3 regions of the Streptomyces sp. NPDC057694 genome follow, and region 1 is predicted to be linked to each of the others. Evidence: riboswitches for the same ligand, from Rfam matches in the RefSeq annotation. Region 1 holds a riboswitch; each other region holds the start of a gene.
The links. Region 1 has a riboswitch for thiamine pyrophosphate ahead of thiC (phosphomethylpyrimidine synthase ThiC). Riboswitches for the same ligand answer to the same signal wherever they lie in the genome.
Positions count from the first base shown of each region.

Region 2: it holds a riboswitch for thiamine pyrophosphate, as region 1 does, so the genes downstream of both, ACFVDP_RS15445 (thiamine ABC transporter substrate binding subunit) here and thiC (phosphomethylpyrimidine synthase ThiC) in region 1, are expected to answer to the same signal.
Region 3: it holds a riboswitch for thiamine pyrophosphate, as region 1 does, so the genes downstream of both, thiO (glycine oxidase ThiO) here and thiC (phosphomethylpyrimidine synthase ThiC) in region 1, are expected to answer to the same signal.

Region 1 covers NZ_JBHVIX010000006.1:107,522-112,695, forward strand. The annotation lists gene ACFVDP_RS16715 (DUF5326 family protein) at 1-96, shown strand, start outside; gene ACFVDP_RS16720 (IclR family transcriptional regulator) at 260-1,039, shown strand; gene ACFVDP_RS16725 (SsgA family sporulation/cell division regulator) at 1,140-1,607, shown strand; gene ACFVDP_RS16730 (YibE/F family protein) at 1,677-3,032, opposite strand; TPP riboswitch at 3,104-3,260, shown strand; gene thiC (phosphomethylpyrimidine synthase ThiC) at 3,253-5,079, shown strand; gene ACFVDP_RS16740 (hypothetical protein) at 5,162-5,174, opposite strand, start outside.
Region 2 covers NZ_JBHVIX010000005.1:255,180-260,353, forward strand. The annotation lists gene ACFVDP_RS15435 (SgcJ/EcaC family oxidoreductase) at 199-600, opposite strand; gene rlmN (23S rRNA (adenine(2503)-C(2))-methyltransferase RlmN) at 934-2,040, shown strand; TPP riboswitch at 2,084-2,189, shown strand; gene ACFVDP_RS15445 (thiamine ABC transporter substrate binding subunit) at 2,270-3,361, shown strand; gene ACFVDP_RS15450 (ABC transporter permease) at 3,337-5,022, shown strand; gene ACFVDP_RS15455 (ABC transporter ATP-binding protein) at 5,022-5,174, shown strand, end outside.
Region 3 covers NZ_JBHVIX010000031.1:54,823-59,996, reverse strand. The annotation lists gene pknB (Stk1 family PASTA domain-containing Ser/Thr kinase) at 1-642, opposite strand, end outside; gene ACFVDP_RS39010 (thiazole synthase) at 754-1,548, opposite strand; gene thiS (sulfur carrier protein ThiS) at 1,556-1,756, opposite strand; gene thiO (glycine oxidase ThiO) at 1,753-2,955, opposite strand; TPP riboswitch at 2,953-3,066, opposite strand; gene ACFVDP_RS38995 (hypothetical protein) at 3,119-3,463, shown strand; gene ACFVDP_RS38990 (NAD(P)/FAD-dependent oxidoreductase) at 3,622-4,785, shown strand; gene ACFVDP_RS38985 (Rv2175c family DNA-binding protein) at 4,886-5,174, shown strand, end outside.

The DNA.
Region 1 (5,174 bases):
AAGGTGCTGATCTTCGCCGCGCTGGTCGGCGGACTGATCTATCTCGTACGGCGGTTCCTGACGGGCTCCTCGTCCTCGCGAGGCAGCGACTGGTGATCCCGGGGCGCGTCCCCGTGCGGTGAGACGGTTCGCACGACCGGGGGAAGTTTCGGTTCTGGGCCCGAACAGGCGGTGGCCAAGGGCTAAAGTCCAGAATCCGACTGCTTTGCCCCCGTGAGCCCCGGAAGCGCGGGGGGCCCATGCGCACCGGGAGTACACCTTGGCCACGGCTGATCCCGCACCCGCCACCTCGCAGACGACGCTCATCGGCTCGGTCCAGAGAGCGATGCGCCTGCTGGAAGCGGTCGCCTCGCACGATGAGGGGGCGCCCGCCAAGCAGCTTGCGAGGGAGGCGGGTCTCGCCCTGCCCACGGCGTACCACCTGCTGCGCACGCTCACCCACGAGGGATACCTCCGCAAGGAGAAGGGCGTCTTCGTTCTCGGGGCCGCAGCCGAGCGGCTGAGCAGCGGCGGAGTGCAGCAGAAACGTCGCAGCATGATCATCGAGGCCCTGGAGCACTGGCGCGACACGCTGGGCGTGCCGGTCTACTTCGCGGTCTACCGCGACGGCGAGATCGAGGTCGTCGCGGTCGCCGACACTCCGGCCAATCCGGCCGTCGAGGAATGGGCCGACTTCCGCGAGACCGGCCATGCCCACGCCATCGGCCAGTGCCTGCTCTCCCAGCTCGACGAGGAAGCGCGCAGTGACCATCTCGACCGCTATCCCGTCTCGTCCCTCACCCCGTACTCGGCCCGCGATGAGCGGGCGCTGCTGCGCAAACTGGGTTCGCTGGAGCGCATGGAGCCCGTCGTGGAGCGTCAGGAGTACGCGCTCGGCTCGGCCTGCGCCGCGTTCCCGATCACCGTCGGATCGGCCGCCGCGACTTTGGCCATTTCTCTCCCCTCACACCAGTTCGAGAAACTGCTTCCTACGGCCCGTCAGTTGCAGAGCGAGATCGGCAGGCTCGTAGGGACACTCGCCTTCTCTATCAGCATCTGAAAACTCACTCCTTGTGATCCTCCGTGTACGTTGAGCAAGATGCCAGCAGTGTCAGGAAGGTCATTCCTGGCCAATCGACGGCAAGTTGACGGGGTAGGCGATGCGCGAGTCGGTACAAGCAGTTCAGGCAGAGGTCATGATGAGCTTCCTCGTCTCCGAGGAGCTCGCTTTCCGCATTCCGGTGGAGCTCCGGTACGAGTCCACCGACCCGTACGCCGTGCGGCTGACCTTCCATCTTCCCGGCGACGCGCCTGTGACCTGGGCGTTCGGTCGGGAGCTCCTCGTCGACGGGGTCAATGGCGCGACGGGCGACGGCGATGTCCGGGTCTCCCCCGTGGAGCTGTCGGGCGACGGGATCACCACCGAGTTGCCGGGCGAGGTCCACATCAGGCTCCAAGTGGGCAGCGATCAGGCGCTGTTCCGGGCCGGGGTCGCGCCGATCATCGCGTTCCTCGACCGCACGGACAAGCTGGTCCCGCTCGGCCATGAGCAGGCCCTCGCCGACTTCGAGGCCGACCTCGACGAGGCGCTCGACCGGATTCTGGCCGAGGAGCAGAGCGCCGGCTGACTCCCCATCGGCCCGGCGCGACATCGACGTAACGCTTCAGCAGTGCGGTGCACCCGAGCAGTTCCGCGCTCACGCCTTACGTCGTCGGCCTCTGCCCCCGCGTGCAGGAGCGGTTGTGGCAGGGGCCTGAGGGCCCGCGCGGTCGGCGGAGACCACGAGGGCGGCCAACGCGGTCGTCACCGGCACAGAGGCGACCAGGCCGATCGAGCCGACCAGCGTGCGGACGATCTCCTCGGCCACCAGCTCGCTGTTGGCCACGTCCGACACGCTGCTCTGCGCGATCGAGAACAGCAGCAGCAGCGGCAGCGCCGCGCCCGCGTACGCCAGGACCAGGGTGTTCACGACCGACGCGATGTGGTCGCGGCCGATCCGGATGCCCGCGCGGTACAGCCCCCGCCAGCCCATCGAGGGGTTGGCCTCGTGCAGTTCCCAGACCGCCGACGTCTGGGTGACGGTCACGTCGTCGAGCACCCCGAGCGAGCCGATGATGACGCCCGCCAGCAGCAGGCCGCTCATGTCGATGTGCGGATACAGGCCATGGATCAGGCCGGTGTTGTCGTCCGTGTTGCCGGTCAGCGCGGCCCAGCCGATGAACAGCGAGCCGAGCAGGCCGATGAGCACGAGTGAGACCAGGGTGCCCAGGACGGCGACGGAGGTTCTGGCCGACAGACCGTGGCACATGTACAGCGCGATCAGCATGATGGCACTGGCTCCGACGACCGCCACCACCAGGGGATTCGAACCCTGGAGGATCGCGGGCAGGATGAAGAACGTCAGCACCATGAAGCTGACCGCGAGCGCGACCAGCGCCATGACGCCCCGCAGACGCCCGACCAGCACCACGGCCAGGGCGAAGATGCCGGCCAGCAGCACCATCGGGATCTTGCGGTTCACATCGGTGACCGAGTACTGCAGATTCTCCGGGGCGTCCGGCGCGTAGGCGACGATCACCTTCTGGCCCTCGTGCAGCTGCCGTGGCGAGTCCGGCTGGACGACCTCCGTGAACGTACGGCCCTTGTCCTTGCCGGTGGCGATGCGGATCGTCGCGTTCTCGCAGGTGCCGCGGGCCTGTTGCTGCGCGGCGGAGCCCTCGGCCGTCGAGGTGTCGCCGGTCGGGGTGTCCCCCGAGGCGTTCACGGACGCGCAGGAGACCTTGTCGACCTTGGTCACCGTGGCCTGCTGCGTCTGCCGGTCGAAGCCGACTCCGGTGCGCTCGTGGGGCGGGGCGCCGCCGGGCCACAGCACCGCCAGACCGACCACCACCGCCACCGAGAAGGGGATCAGGACCGCCGCGATGACCTTCCGCAGATGCCTGGAGACGGGCGCGGCCGGGCCATGGCTGTGGGAGTGGCCGTGCCCTCCCCCGGACGGGCCGTGTCCGTGGGGAGGTTGGGGCGGAGGAGGCGGCTGCTGGGTGGTGGTCACCGACCGATCATCGCAAGAACGACAGGGGCCCTCTGTTCAACGCGTCCGAAGGGGCGCTAGCGTGGAGGCACCTTTGCACACGCGGGAGCTCGGAGCACCGGGCTGAGAGGGCGCTGACCTTCGTCGCAGGACCTGTTTCACGTGAAACAGGCAGGACGAAGACGGCTGCGTCGACCGCCGAACCTGTTACCGGGTAATGCCGGCGTAGGGAGTAGGTCTCATGACCACAACGGACGCACGCACGCCTGCCTCCAACCAGGGTGAGAACCCTGACGAGGCCGGGAAGTCCATCGGCTGGCACAAGGGATATGTGACGGGCCCCGCGGGCTCGCGCCCCGATCTCAAGGTGCCGGTCCGTCAGGTGCATCTCACCAACGGGGAGTCGGTCACGCTGTACGACACCTCCGGCCCGTACACCGATCCGACCGTCGACACCGATGTCCGCCGGGGTCTCGCACCCCTCCGGGAGAACTGGATCATCGCCCGCGGCGACACCGAGGAGTACGCGGGACGCCCCGTCCGCCCCGAGGACGACGGCATCAAGCACACCTCACCGCGCGGCGGACTGCTCCGGAGCGGAGCGACTGATCTGCGCAACCTCGACGCGGTCTTCCCCGGCCGCCCGCGCCAGCCGCGCCGCGGCCGCGACGGACAGGCCGTGACCCAACTCGCGTACGCACGACGGGGCGAGATCACCCCGGAGATGGAGTTCGTGGCCCTCCGGGAGAACGTCGAGCCCGAGGTCGTCCGCGAGGAGATCGCGGCGGGCCGCGCGGTGCTGCCCGCCAACGTGAACCACCCGGAGATCGAGCCGATGATCATCGGCAAGCGGTTCCTGGTGAAGGTCAACGCCAACATCGGCAACTCCGCGGTGACCTCGTCCATCGAGGAGGAGGTGGACAAGATGACGTGGGCGACCCGTTGGGGCGCCGACACCGTCATGGACCTCTCCACCGGCCGCAACATCCACACCACGCGCGAGTGGGTGCTGCGCAACTCCCCCGTCCCCATCGGCACCGTGCCGCTCTACCAGGCCCTCGAAAAGGTCGACGGCAGGGCCGAGGAACTGACCTGGGACATCTACAAGGACACGGTGATCGAGCAGGCCGAGCAGGGCGTCGACTACATGACGGTTCACGCCGGTGTCCGTCTCCCGTACGTCCCGCTGACCGCCAACCGCAAGACCGGCATCGTCTCGCGCGGTGGTTCGATCATGGCCGCCTGGTGCCTCGCGCACCACAGGGAGAGCTTCCTCTACGAGCACTTCGAGGAGCTGTGCGAGATCCTCGCGGCGTACGACGTCACGTACTCGCTCGGCGACGGTCTGCGCCCCGGCTCCATCGCGGACGCCAACGACGAGGCGCAGTTCGCGGAGCTGCGCACGCTCGGTGAGCTGAATACGATCGCCAAGCGGCTGGGCGTGCAGACGATGATCGAGGGGCCGGGCCATGTCCCGATGCACAAGATCAAGGAGAACATCGACCTCCAGCAGGAGATCTGCGAGGAGGCGCCGTTCTACACGCTCGGCCCGCTGACCACGGACGTCGCCCCGGCGTACGACCACATCACGTCCGGGATCGGTGCCGCGATGATCGCCTGGTGGGGCACGGCGATGCTCTGCTACGTCACGCCCAAGGAGCACCTGGGCCTGCCGAACCGGGACGACGTGAAGACCGGCGTCATCACGTACAAGATCGCGGCGCACGCGGCCGACCTCGCCAAGGGGCACCCGGGCGCGCAGGAATGGGACGACGCGCTGTCCGACGCCCGCTTCGAGTTCCGCTGGGAGGACCAGTTCAACCTGGCCCTCGACCCGGACACGGCACGGGAGTTCCACGACGAGACGCTGCCCGCCGAGCCCGCCAAGACCGCGCACTTCTGCTCGATGTGCGGTCCGAAGTTCTGCTCGATGAAGATCTCGCAGGACATCCGGCGCGAGCACGGCACGGCCCTGTCGGAGAAGTCCGAGATCGAGGCGGGCATGGAGCAGAAGTCGAAGGAGTTCGCGCAGGCGGGCAACCGCGTGTATCTGCCGATCGCCGACTGAGCCGTACCGGCGCACGACTACGGCTCGGGGCCCGTGCACATCGCCCCGAGCCGAGGTCACGGCTCCGTGCTCCGGCGGACGGTCAGTCCGGCCGG
Region 2 (5,174 bases), on a different contig from region 1:
GCCAGGCATGGACCTGGCGCACACGGACGTCCATGCCCGGCGGCTGAACCGAAACGATCGACGAGCTCGCCCCACGGGACCGGTATGCCCAGGAGATCCTCGCTGCCTTTGAGGCGTCATCGAGCCCGAGCTCGTAAGGCGGACGGGATGGGAGCTGGCGTGAGTGGTGGGTCGGGGCGTAGTTCACTCGCCCAGTTTCTAACCAGCCCGGACCTCGGTGTTCTGGCCGACATGCAGCAGCCAGTCGCCGTCACTCTGCTTGGTCATGATGTAGAGCGGGGAGCCTTCCGTGTCGCCGTCTGCCGAGTGGTAGACCTGCCGAATCTTGACAGCCGCCACGTCGGGTCGCAGGAACTGGATGTGCACTGCCTCGTACGTGACATCACCGTCCCAGGTGGCGTTGGGCAGCACGGCGCGGGTGAACTCGGCGATGGCGTCGAGGCCGATGAGGACTTTGCCGTGAGCGGTCGTCCAGACGGCATCAGAGTGGAAGAGCGCGAGGAAGCCCGTGGCATCTTTGGCGCGCTGCGTCTGCTCGACGGTGGCAATGATCTGTTCGATGGCCTTGGTGTCGGCGCTCTTGGTATCCATGTGAATCATGCTGGAATCTCAACTGCGCTTGAGGTCAAGGGCTTTCGGATGCTGGGTGTCGATCGGAGGGACAGCTCTCCGCCTCCAGCAATGGCCGCTTCACTCCACTGATCTAGGCTTCTTGATCAGATGGTCGGCCGATCACCTGGCGAGTCGAGGCGACGAGGCGTGGCTGTGCTCGGGCCGCGAAGCTAGCTGGTCAGACATGGGGAAGCCGAGGGTTTCGGGCCGCCACCGGGCCGCCCGTGGCCGCTCAGCAGTGATCAGACGCTACCGACAGTGACAGGCGCCCAGCGCGACGACCCCAGGTCACGCCCATCCATCTGCGACACTGGTACAGCCATGCCTAAGCCCGGAGAACTCACCTTTGTCGCCCCCCGCGGAGCCAAGAAGCCGCCGCGGCACCTCGCCGATATGACTCCTGCGGAGCGGAAGGAGGCTGTCGCTGCTGTTGGCGAGAAGCCGTTCCGTGCCAAGCAGCTGTCGGCGCACTACTTCGCGCGGTACGCGCACGACCCCGAGCAGTGGACCGACATTCCCGCCGCGTCGCGGGAGAAGCTGCGGGAAGCGCTGCTGCCCGAGCTGATGTCCGTCGTGCGGCATCTGTCGACCGACCAGGACACCACGCGCAAGACGCTGTGGCGGCTGTTCGACGGGACGCTCGTCGAGTCGGTCCTCATGCGGTATCCGGACCGGGTGACGATGTGTATCTCGTCGCAGGCCGGGTGCGGGATGAACTGTCCGTTCTGTGCCACCGGGCAGGCCGGTCTCGACCGGAACCTGTCGACCGGTGAGATCGTGCACCAGATCGTGGACGGGATGCGGGCGCTCAGGGACGGGGAGATCCCCGGTGGGCCGGCCCGGCTCAGCAACATCGTGTTCATGGGGATGGGGGAGCCGCTCGCCAATTACAAGCGGGTCGTCCAGTCCATTCGCGCGCTCACCGATCCCGAGCCGGACGGGCTCGGGCTGAGCCAGCGCGGCATCACCGTGTCGACCGTGGGACTCGTGCCCGCCATCCACCGCTTCTCCGACGAGGGCTTCAAGTGCCGCCTCGCCATCTCGCTGCACGCGCCTGACGACGAGCTGCGCGACACCCTCGTACCGGTCAACACCCGGTGGAAGGTCCGCGAGGTGCTCGACGCCGGGTGGGAGTACGCCGCCAAGTCCGGGCGCCGGCTGTCCATCGAGTACGCGCTCATCCGGGACATCAACGACCAGGCGTGGCGCGGTGACCGGCTCGGCCGGCTGCTCCGTGGCAAGCCGGTGCACGTCAACCTCATTCCGCTGAACCCGACACCCGGGTCGAAGTGGACGGCGTCGCGGCCCGAGGACGAGAAGGCGTTCGTCGAGGCGATCGCCGCCCACGGCGTGCCCGTGACCGTGCGCGACACCCGTGGCCAGGAGATCGACGGGGCGTGTGGTCAGCTCGCGGCGACCGAGCGGTAGCCTGGCAGCCGTACGTCGTACGTACACTCGTCGAAACATCTTCATATTCCGACAGGGGAGCGCCACAGCGCTGAGAGTGCGGTAATGACCGCAGACCCTCTGAACCTTGCCCAGGTCATTCTGGGTAGGAAGTTCGGTCACCACTCAAGCTGTTGCGCCCTGCCCTGGGACCGTCGAGGTCCCGGGGCAGGGCCGCGTCTCTTCCTGGACACCCCCAGGAGGAAATCTAGTGAGCAAGAAGACCTATCCGCTCGCGGCCGTCGCCGTGGCCGTGGGGCTCGGCCTGGTCACGCTGTCCGCGTGCGGGTCGTCCTCGGACACCGCGGGCTCGGGCGGCGACTCCAAGACCGTCACGCTCGTCAGCCACGACTCGTGGGCCGTCTCCAAGAGCGTGCTCGCCGACTTCGAGAAGTCGTCCGGGTACCAGGTGAAGGTCCTCAAGGACGGCGACGCCGGAGAGGCCGTCAACAAGGCCATCCTGTCCAAGGGCAATCCGCAGGGCGACGTCTTCTTCGGCGTCGACAACACCCTGCTCTCGCGCGCCCTCGACAACGGCGTCTTCGCCTCCTACAAGGCCAAGGGCCTGAGCGAGGTGAAGGAGCAGTACCAGCTCGACGCCCAGAAGAACCGGGTCACGCCGATCGACACCGGCGACATCTGCGTCAACTACGACAAGAAGTACTTCGAGCAGCACCACCTGACGCCGCCGTCGTCCTTCGCCGACCTGACGAAGCCCGAGTACAAGGACCTGCTCGTCACCGAGAACGCGTCCACCTCGTCGCCCGGCCTCGGCTTCCTGCTCGGCTCCGCCGCGAGTTACGGCGACGACGGCTGGCAGGGCTACTGGAAGAAGCTCAAGGCCAACGGCGTGAAGGTCGTCGACGGCTGGGAGCAGGCCTACAACGAGGAGTTCAGCGGGAGCGCCGGCGGCAAGAAGGCGGGCGGTGAGCGGCCGCTCGTCGTGAGTTACGCGTCGTCGCCGCCGGTCGAGGCCATCTACTCCGACCCGCAGCCGAAGACCTCGCCGGTCGGGGTGGCGAAGGGGACCTGCTTCCAGCAGATCGAGTTCGCCGGGCTGCTCGACGGCGCGAAGAACGAGAAAGGCGGGCAGGCGCTCATCGACTTCCTGATCTCCAAGAAGTTCCAGGAGGACATGCCGCTCAACATGTTCGTCGACCCGGTGACGAAGAACGCCACCGCGCCCGCCGCGTACACCAAGTACGCGGTCCCGGTCGACGACGCCGAGACGATGGCGCCGCGCAAGATCGCCGAAAACCGTGACGACTGGGTCAAGGCGTGGACCTCGCTCGTACTGAAGTAGGAGGCGGCCGGAAGGCGTCCCACGGGAACGCGGCGCGGCTGGGCCTGATGGTCCTGCCCGTCGTGTTCTTCGCGGTCTTCTTCGCCTGGCCCGTCGTCGCGATCGTCCAGCGCGGGCTGCACGTCGACGGCGGCTGGCAGTTCGGGCGGATCACCGAGGTGCTCGGGCAGTCCGACATCCGGCACGTGCTGTGGTTCACCGTGTGGCAGGCGCTCGCGTCGACCGCGCTCACGCTGCTGATCGCGCTGCCGGGAGCCTATGTCTTCGCGCGCCTCGACTTCCCCGGCAAGCAGCTGCTGCGGGCGGTGGTGACCGTGCCGTTCGTGCTGCCGACCGTGGTCGTCGGCACCGCCTTCCTCGCCCTCCTCGGGCAGGGCGGCCTGCTCGACGAGCTGTGGGGGGTGCGGCTCGACACCACGGTGTGGGCGATCCTGCTCGCGCACGTCTTCTTCAACTACGCGGTCGTCGTACGCACCGTGGGCGGCCTGTGGGCGCAGCTCGACCCGCGTCAGGAGGAGGCCGCGCGGATGCTCGGCGCCTCGCGCCTCGCCGCCTGGCGGAGGGTCACGCTGCCCGCGCTCGGGCCCGCCGTGGCCGCCGCCGCGCTGATGGTCTTCCTGTTCACCTTCACCTCGTTCGGCGTCGTGCAGATCCTCGGCGGGCCCGGGTTCTCGACGCTGGAGGTCGAGATCTACCGGCAGACCGCGCAGATCTTCGACCTGCCGACCGCCGCCGTGCTCACCCTGGTGCAGTTCGCCGCCGTCGGCCTGATCCTCGCTCTGCACGCCTGGACCGTGCGCCGCCGGGAGAGCGCCCTGCGGCTCGTCGACGCCTCGCAGACCGCCCGCAGGCCGCGCGGCGCCGGGCAGTGGGCCCTGCTGGGCGGGGTGCTCGCAAGCGTCGTCGTACTGATCCTGCTGCCGCTCGGCGTGCTGGTGCTGCGCTCGTTCGACACGGCGGACGGGTTCGGGCTCGGCTACTACCGGGCGCTGCTGTCGTCCGACGGCGGGACCTTCCTCGTACCGCCCATCAACGCCATCGCGAACTCGCTGGAGTACGCGGTCGCCGCCACCGCCATCGCGCTGCTGATCGGCGGCCTCGCGGCGGCGGCGCTGACCCGCCGGGCCGGGCGGCTCGTGCGCGGCTTCGACGCGCTGCTGATGCTGCCGCTGGGCGTGTCCGCGGTGACCGTCGGATTCGGGTTCCTCATCACCCTCGACAAGCCCCCGCTCGATCTGCGGGCCTCCTGGATCCTGGTGCCGCTCGCGCAGGCGCTCGTGGGCGTGCCCTTCGTCGTACGGACCATGCTGCCGGTGCTGCGCGCCGTCGACGGACGGCTGCGGGAGGCCGCCGCCGTGCTCGGCGCCTCACCGCTGCGGGCCTGGCGGGAGGTCGATCTGCCGATGGTGCGGCGGGCGCTGCTGGTCGCCGCGGGCTTCGCCTTCGCCGTCTCGCTGGGCGAGTTCGGGGCGACCGTGTTCATCGCGCGGCCCGACAGCCCGACCCTGCCCGTCGCCGTGGCCCGTCTCCTCGGCCGCGCAGGCGACCTCAACTACGGTCAGGCGATGGCCCTCTCGACGATCCTGATGCTCGTCTGCGCCGTCTGCCTGCTGCTGCTCGAACGCATCCGGCCTGCGAAGGCCACGACCGGGGAGTTCTGATGCCGTCTCCACTGGAACCGCCGCCCCTGCTGGAACTGGGCGACGCCACCGTGCGGTTCGGCGGGCGGGCCGTGCTCGACACGGTCGGCCTGGAGGTCGCCGAGCACGAGATCGTGTGCGTCCTCGGGCCCAGCGGCAGCGGGAAGTCGACG
Region 3 (5,174 bases), on a different contig from region 1:
CTTGCCGCCGGTGAGCATCTCGTACAGGACGACGCCGCACGCGTAGACGTCCACCGAGGGTGTCGCCGTGCCGTGCTCGATCTGCTCGGGCGCCAGATAGGACACCGTGCCGAGGACCGATCCCGTGGTGTTGGTGACCGTGTCCACCGCGCGCACGAGACCGAAGTCGGCGACCTTCACCCGGCCGTCGTCCCCTATCAGCACGTTCTCCGGCTTCATGTCGCGGTGCACGAAACCCGCGCGGTGCGCCGCTCCGAGCGCGGCGAGCACCGGCTCCAGGATGTCGAGAGCCGCGCGCGGCCGCAGCGCCCCGCGGTCGCGCAGGACGTCGCGGAGCGTGCAGCCCGCGATGTACTCCATCGCCAGATAGACGTACGGACCGTCGGTGCCCTGGTCGAAGACCCCCACCACATTGGGGTGCGAGAGACGGGCCACCGACTTGGCCTCGCGGATGAACCGGTCGACGAACGAGGCGTCGGCCGCCAGCGACGGATGCATCACCTTGAGCGCGAGCACGCGGTCGAGGCGGGTGTCCACGGCCCGGTAGACCGTGGCCATCCCGCCGACCGCGATGCGTGCGTCGATGCGGTACCTGGCGTCGAGCACATGCCCGAGCAACGGGTCTTGGAGGGTCGTGTCCACGCAGGGAGTCTACGAGGAGTCACCGACAGGCCGGTCCCGTGCGGCAGGACCGGACCCGTACTGCAGCAGAGCTGTGACCGGCGTAAGCAGAGCTGTGACCGGCGCAGGGCGTCAGAAGGCGGGGCGCTCGGGATCGAGGTGCGCGCGCCCCTCCCGGGGCGAGGACGCCTCGGCGAAATGGCGCCTCGGGATGCGCCCCGCACGGTGTGCGAGCCGCCCGGCCTCCACCGCGTGCCGCATGCCGTCGGCCATCAGGACCGGCTCCTGGGCGCGGGTCACCGCGGAGGCGAGCATCACACCGGCGCAGCCCAGCTCCATGGCGAACGCCACATCGGAGGCCGTGCCCGCGCCCGCGTCCAGGATCACCGGCACGCGCGCGTGCTCGACGATCAGCTGGAAGTTGTGCGGATTGCGGATGCCGAGCCCGGAGCCGATGGGGGAGCCGAGCGGCATGACCGCCGCACAGCCCACGTCCTCCAGCTTGCGGGCCAGGACCGGGTCGTCGTTCGTGTAGGGCAGGACGGTGAAACCGTCGTCGACCAGCGTCTCCGCGGCGTCGAGCAGCTCGATCGGGTCCGGCAGGAGGGTGCGCTCGTCCGCGATGACCTCCAGCTTGACCAGGTCCGTGCCCAGCGCCTCGCGCGCGAGGCGGGCCGTGAGCACCGCCTCGCCCGCGGTGAAGCAGCCCGCGGTGTTCGGCAGCACCCGGATGCCGAGCTTCTCCAGGACCGACAGGACCGAGCCGTGCACACCGGCGTCGACGCGCCGCATCGCCACCGTGGTCAGCTCGGTGCCGGAGGCGACCAGAGAGCGTTCGAGGACGTCGAGGCTCGGCGCCCCGCCCGTGCCCATGATCAGGCGCGAGGAGTAGGTGGTGCCGCCGAGGACGAAAGCGTCGTCAGCCATCAGTGAGTCAGCCTCCTTGGACGGCGGTGAGGACTTCGACGCGGTCTCCTTCGGAGAGCGCCGTGAGGGGCCATCGGGTGCGCGGCACGACGGTCTCGTTGAGCGCGGCGGCGACACCCGAGTGCGCGGTGGTGAGCGTGGCCACCAGGGCGCCGAGGGTGACCCCGGCGGCCACGGCGCGCGGCTCGCCGTTGACGGTGACGTTCATGCGGGCTGCTCCAGAGTGGCGGCGCTGAACCGCTTCGGGGTGAACGGACGTGCTTCTTCCGGGAGTTCACCGGTGACCAGGACGTGTGCCAGGGCGTCGCCGGTGACCGGTGTGAGCAGCACGCCGTTGCGGTGGTGGCCGGTGGCGAGGTGCAGGCCCGGCAGCGCGGTCGGGCCGAGCAGCGGGGCGTTGTCGGGGGAGGTCGGGCGCAGGCCCGCGCGGGTCTCCGTCAGCGGCAGTTCCGTGATGCCGGGGACGAGTTCGTGGGCGTCGCGCAGCAGCTCGTAGACGCCGCCCGCGGTGACCGTGGTGTCCCAGCCCAGCTCCTCGCTGGTCGCGCCGACGACCAGCTCGCCGTTCACGCGCGGCACCAGGTAGACGTGGCTGCCGCGGACCACGGCGCGCACCGTGCGGCTCAGGAACGGCGCGTACCGCCGGGGCACCGTGAGCCGCAGCACCTGGCCCTTGACCGGACGCACCGGCGGCAGCACCTCGTCGGGGACTCCCGCGAGCTGCCCGCTGCGGCTCCCGCCCGCCAGGACCACCTGACCGGCGGCGAGGTCCGTGCCGTCGGCCAGCGTGACGCCGCACGCCCGGTCCCGCACGACGCGGAGCCGGTCCGCCCACGCCCGGTGGAAGACCACGCCGGCCCGCTCACAGGCCGTCACCAGGGCGCTCGCGAGCCTTCTCGGGTCGATCTGGTGGTCGCCGTCGACCCGCAGGCCCCCGCGCACGCCCGGAGCGAGCATCGGCTCCAGGCGCCGGCAGTCGCGGCCCGACAGCCACTCCGAGTCGAGTCCCGACCTCTCTTGCAGCGCGTGCAGTTCCCGCAGGTGGGCCCGGTCGTCGGAGTCGAGCGCGACGGCGAGTGTGCCGCACGCGCGGTAGCCGAGGTCCTGGCCGGTGGCCTCGGACAGCTCGGCGGCGAACTCCGGGTAGCGGCGGGCCGAGGCGACGTTCAGGCCGAGCAGCGTCAGCTCGCCGTAGTGCAGTTCGGTGACGGCGGCCAGCATCCCGGCCGCGACCTGGGCGGCGCCGCCGCCCGGTTCGGGGTCCACGACCGCGACGGACAGACCGCGCTGCGCGGCCCGCCACGCGGTGACCAGACCGATGATGCCGCCCCCCACGACGAGGACGTCGGTGGCGGGGACCTTCTTTGAAGCGTTGGATTTCGATGCTTCGGGTGGCGTACGCGACATGGGCGTCCAGCCCCTCCCTTCGCCGGCATGACCCGGATCAGGTTCGTACGGTCGGAGGCCGTCCCAGCCTCCCTCTCAGCCCGCTGCGTACGGGCTCCCGCGAGTGCTTTACGGTGGCCACCCTAGCTCTTCCGTCCCCGCCCCAGTAAGGGAGCCCACGCCCGTGGCCCGCTCGCTCGACGGCCTCTTCCTCGCCCCTGTCGCCGACCAGGCGCCGGGCCAGGTGGGGACCCGGACCCGCTTCGCCTACCACGAGGAGGACGGCCGGATCTGGGCCGGCTACGAGGGCGGCGACATCGTCCGGGGCCACCTCGTCGGTACCCGCTCCGGCGACCGGCTCGACTTCCGCTACGTCCAGCTGAAGACCGACGGGTCCACCTCCTCGGGGCACTGCGTCTCCGCCGTGTCCGAGCTGCCCGACGGGCGGATACGGCTCGACGAGAGCTGGCAGTGGGAGTCGCAGGAGGGCCGCGGCACCAGCGTCGTCGAGGAGATCGCCCCCGCCTGACGGTTTCAAACCCGGTGACACGTGTGCAGGACGTCACGGAGTCCGAGTGGCCCGCTCCGCTGACTGACGCAAGATCAGGTGCCTAAGGTGATCCTGTGAGCGAGCAGAGCGGGAACACGGCTTCGGCGCAACGGCGCGTCGTCATCGTCGGCGCGGGCATGGCCGGAGTGCAGACGGCGGTGGCCCTGCGCGAACAGGGCTTCGCCGGCACGGTCACGCTGATCGGCGCCGAGCCCCACCAGCCCTACGACCGGCCGCCGCTGTCCAAGGCGGTGCTGCTGGGCAAGGCCGAGGGCTCCGCCTTCGACGTCGACTTCGAGGCGCTCGGCGTCACGCTGGAGCTGGGGCTCGAAGTCACCGGCCTGCGGCCCGGCGACCACGAGCTGGACACGGCCCGGGGCCCGGTCCCGTACGACGTACTGGTCGTCGCCACCGGCGCCGAACCGGTACGGCTGCCGGGCACGGAGGACCTTCCCGGAGTGCACCTGCTGCGCACCCTCGACGACGCCGAGCGGCTGCGGCCCGTCCTCGCCGAGCAGCACGACGTGGTGGTCGTCGGCGCGGGCTGGATCGGCGCCGAGTTCGCCACCGCCGCGCGCGAGGCGGGCTGCCGGGTCACCGTCGTGGAGGCGGCCGAGCGGCCTCTCGCGGGGACGCTGCCCGCCGAGGTCGCGGCCCCCATGGCGGCCTGGTACGCGGACTCCGGCACCGAACTGCGCACCCGCGCGCGGGTGGAGCGCGTCGAACCCGGGGCCGTGGTCCTGGACGACGGCACGCGCCTGCCCGCCGGAGCCGTCGTCGTCGGCATCGGGGCCCGCCCCGCCACCCGCTGGCTGGCCGGCTCCGGCATCGACCTGGGCGATCACCACGAGGTCGTCGCCGACGACCGTCTGCGCACGTCCGTGCCCGACGTCTACGCGGTGGGGGACTGCTCGTCGTTCCCCTCGGGGCGCTACGGGCAGCGGCTGATGGTCCACCACTGGGACAACGCACTGCAGGGCCCGCGCACCGTGGCAGCGAACATCATCGGCGAGACGCCCGCCGTCTACGACCCGGTGCCCTACTTCTGGTCCGAGCAGTTCGGCCGCTTCGTGCAGTACGCGGGCCACCACGAGAGCGCCGACTCGGCCGTGTGGCGCGGCGACCCGGCGGGCGCCGCCTGGTCGGTGTGCTGGCTGCGCGAGGGCGCCCTGGTCGCCGTCCTCGCCGTCGGCAAGCCCCGCGACCTGGCCCAGGGCCGCAAACTGATCGAGGCCGGAACCGTCCTGGACCCCGACCTGCTGGCCGACCCCGCCCGGCCGCTGAAGTCCGCCGTGGCGTGATCCGGGTCCACGACGCCGAGCCGTATCCGGCGCGTCAGGGAATCGCCTGGTCAGGCCGCCCCGACTTCCGACTGTCGGTCCGGGATGGCAGGCTTGTCCTGTGACCGAGATTGACGCAAAGATCGATGCTCTCGTCCCTGCATGGCTCACCCTCCCCGACATCGCGGAGCAACTCGACATCGAGGTGACGCGCGTGCGACAGCTGGTGAAGGAAGGCCAGCTGATCGCCGTACGTCGTGGTGAGAACAGGGCACTGCACGTGCCTGCCGCCTTCATCGACGGCGACAAGATCGTCAAGGGGCTCGTCGGCCTCCTGACGGTTCTGCGGGACGACGGCTTCAGCGACGAAGAGATCCTGGAGTGGCTCTTCACCTCCGACCCGACCCTGC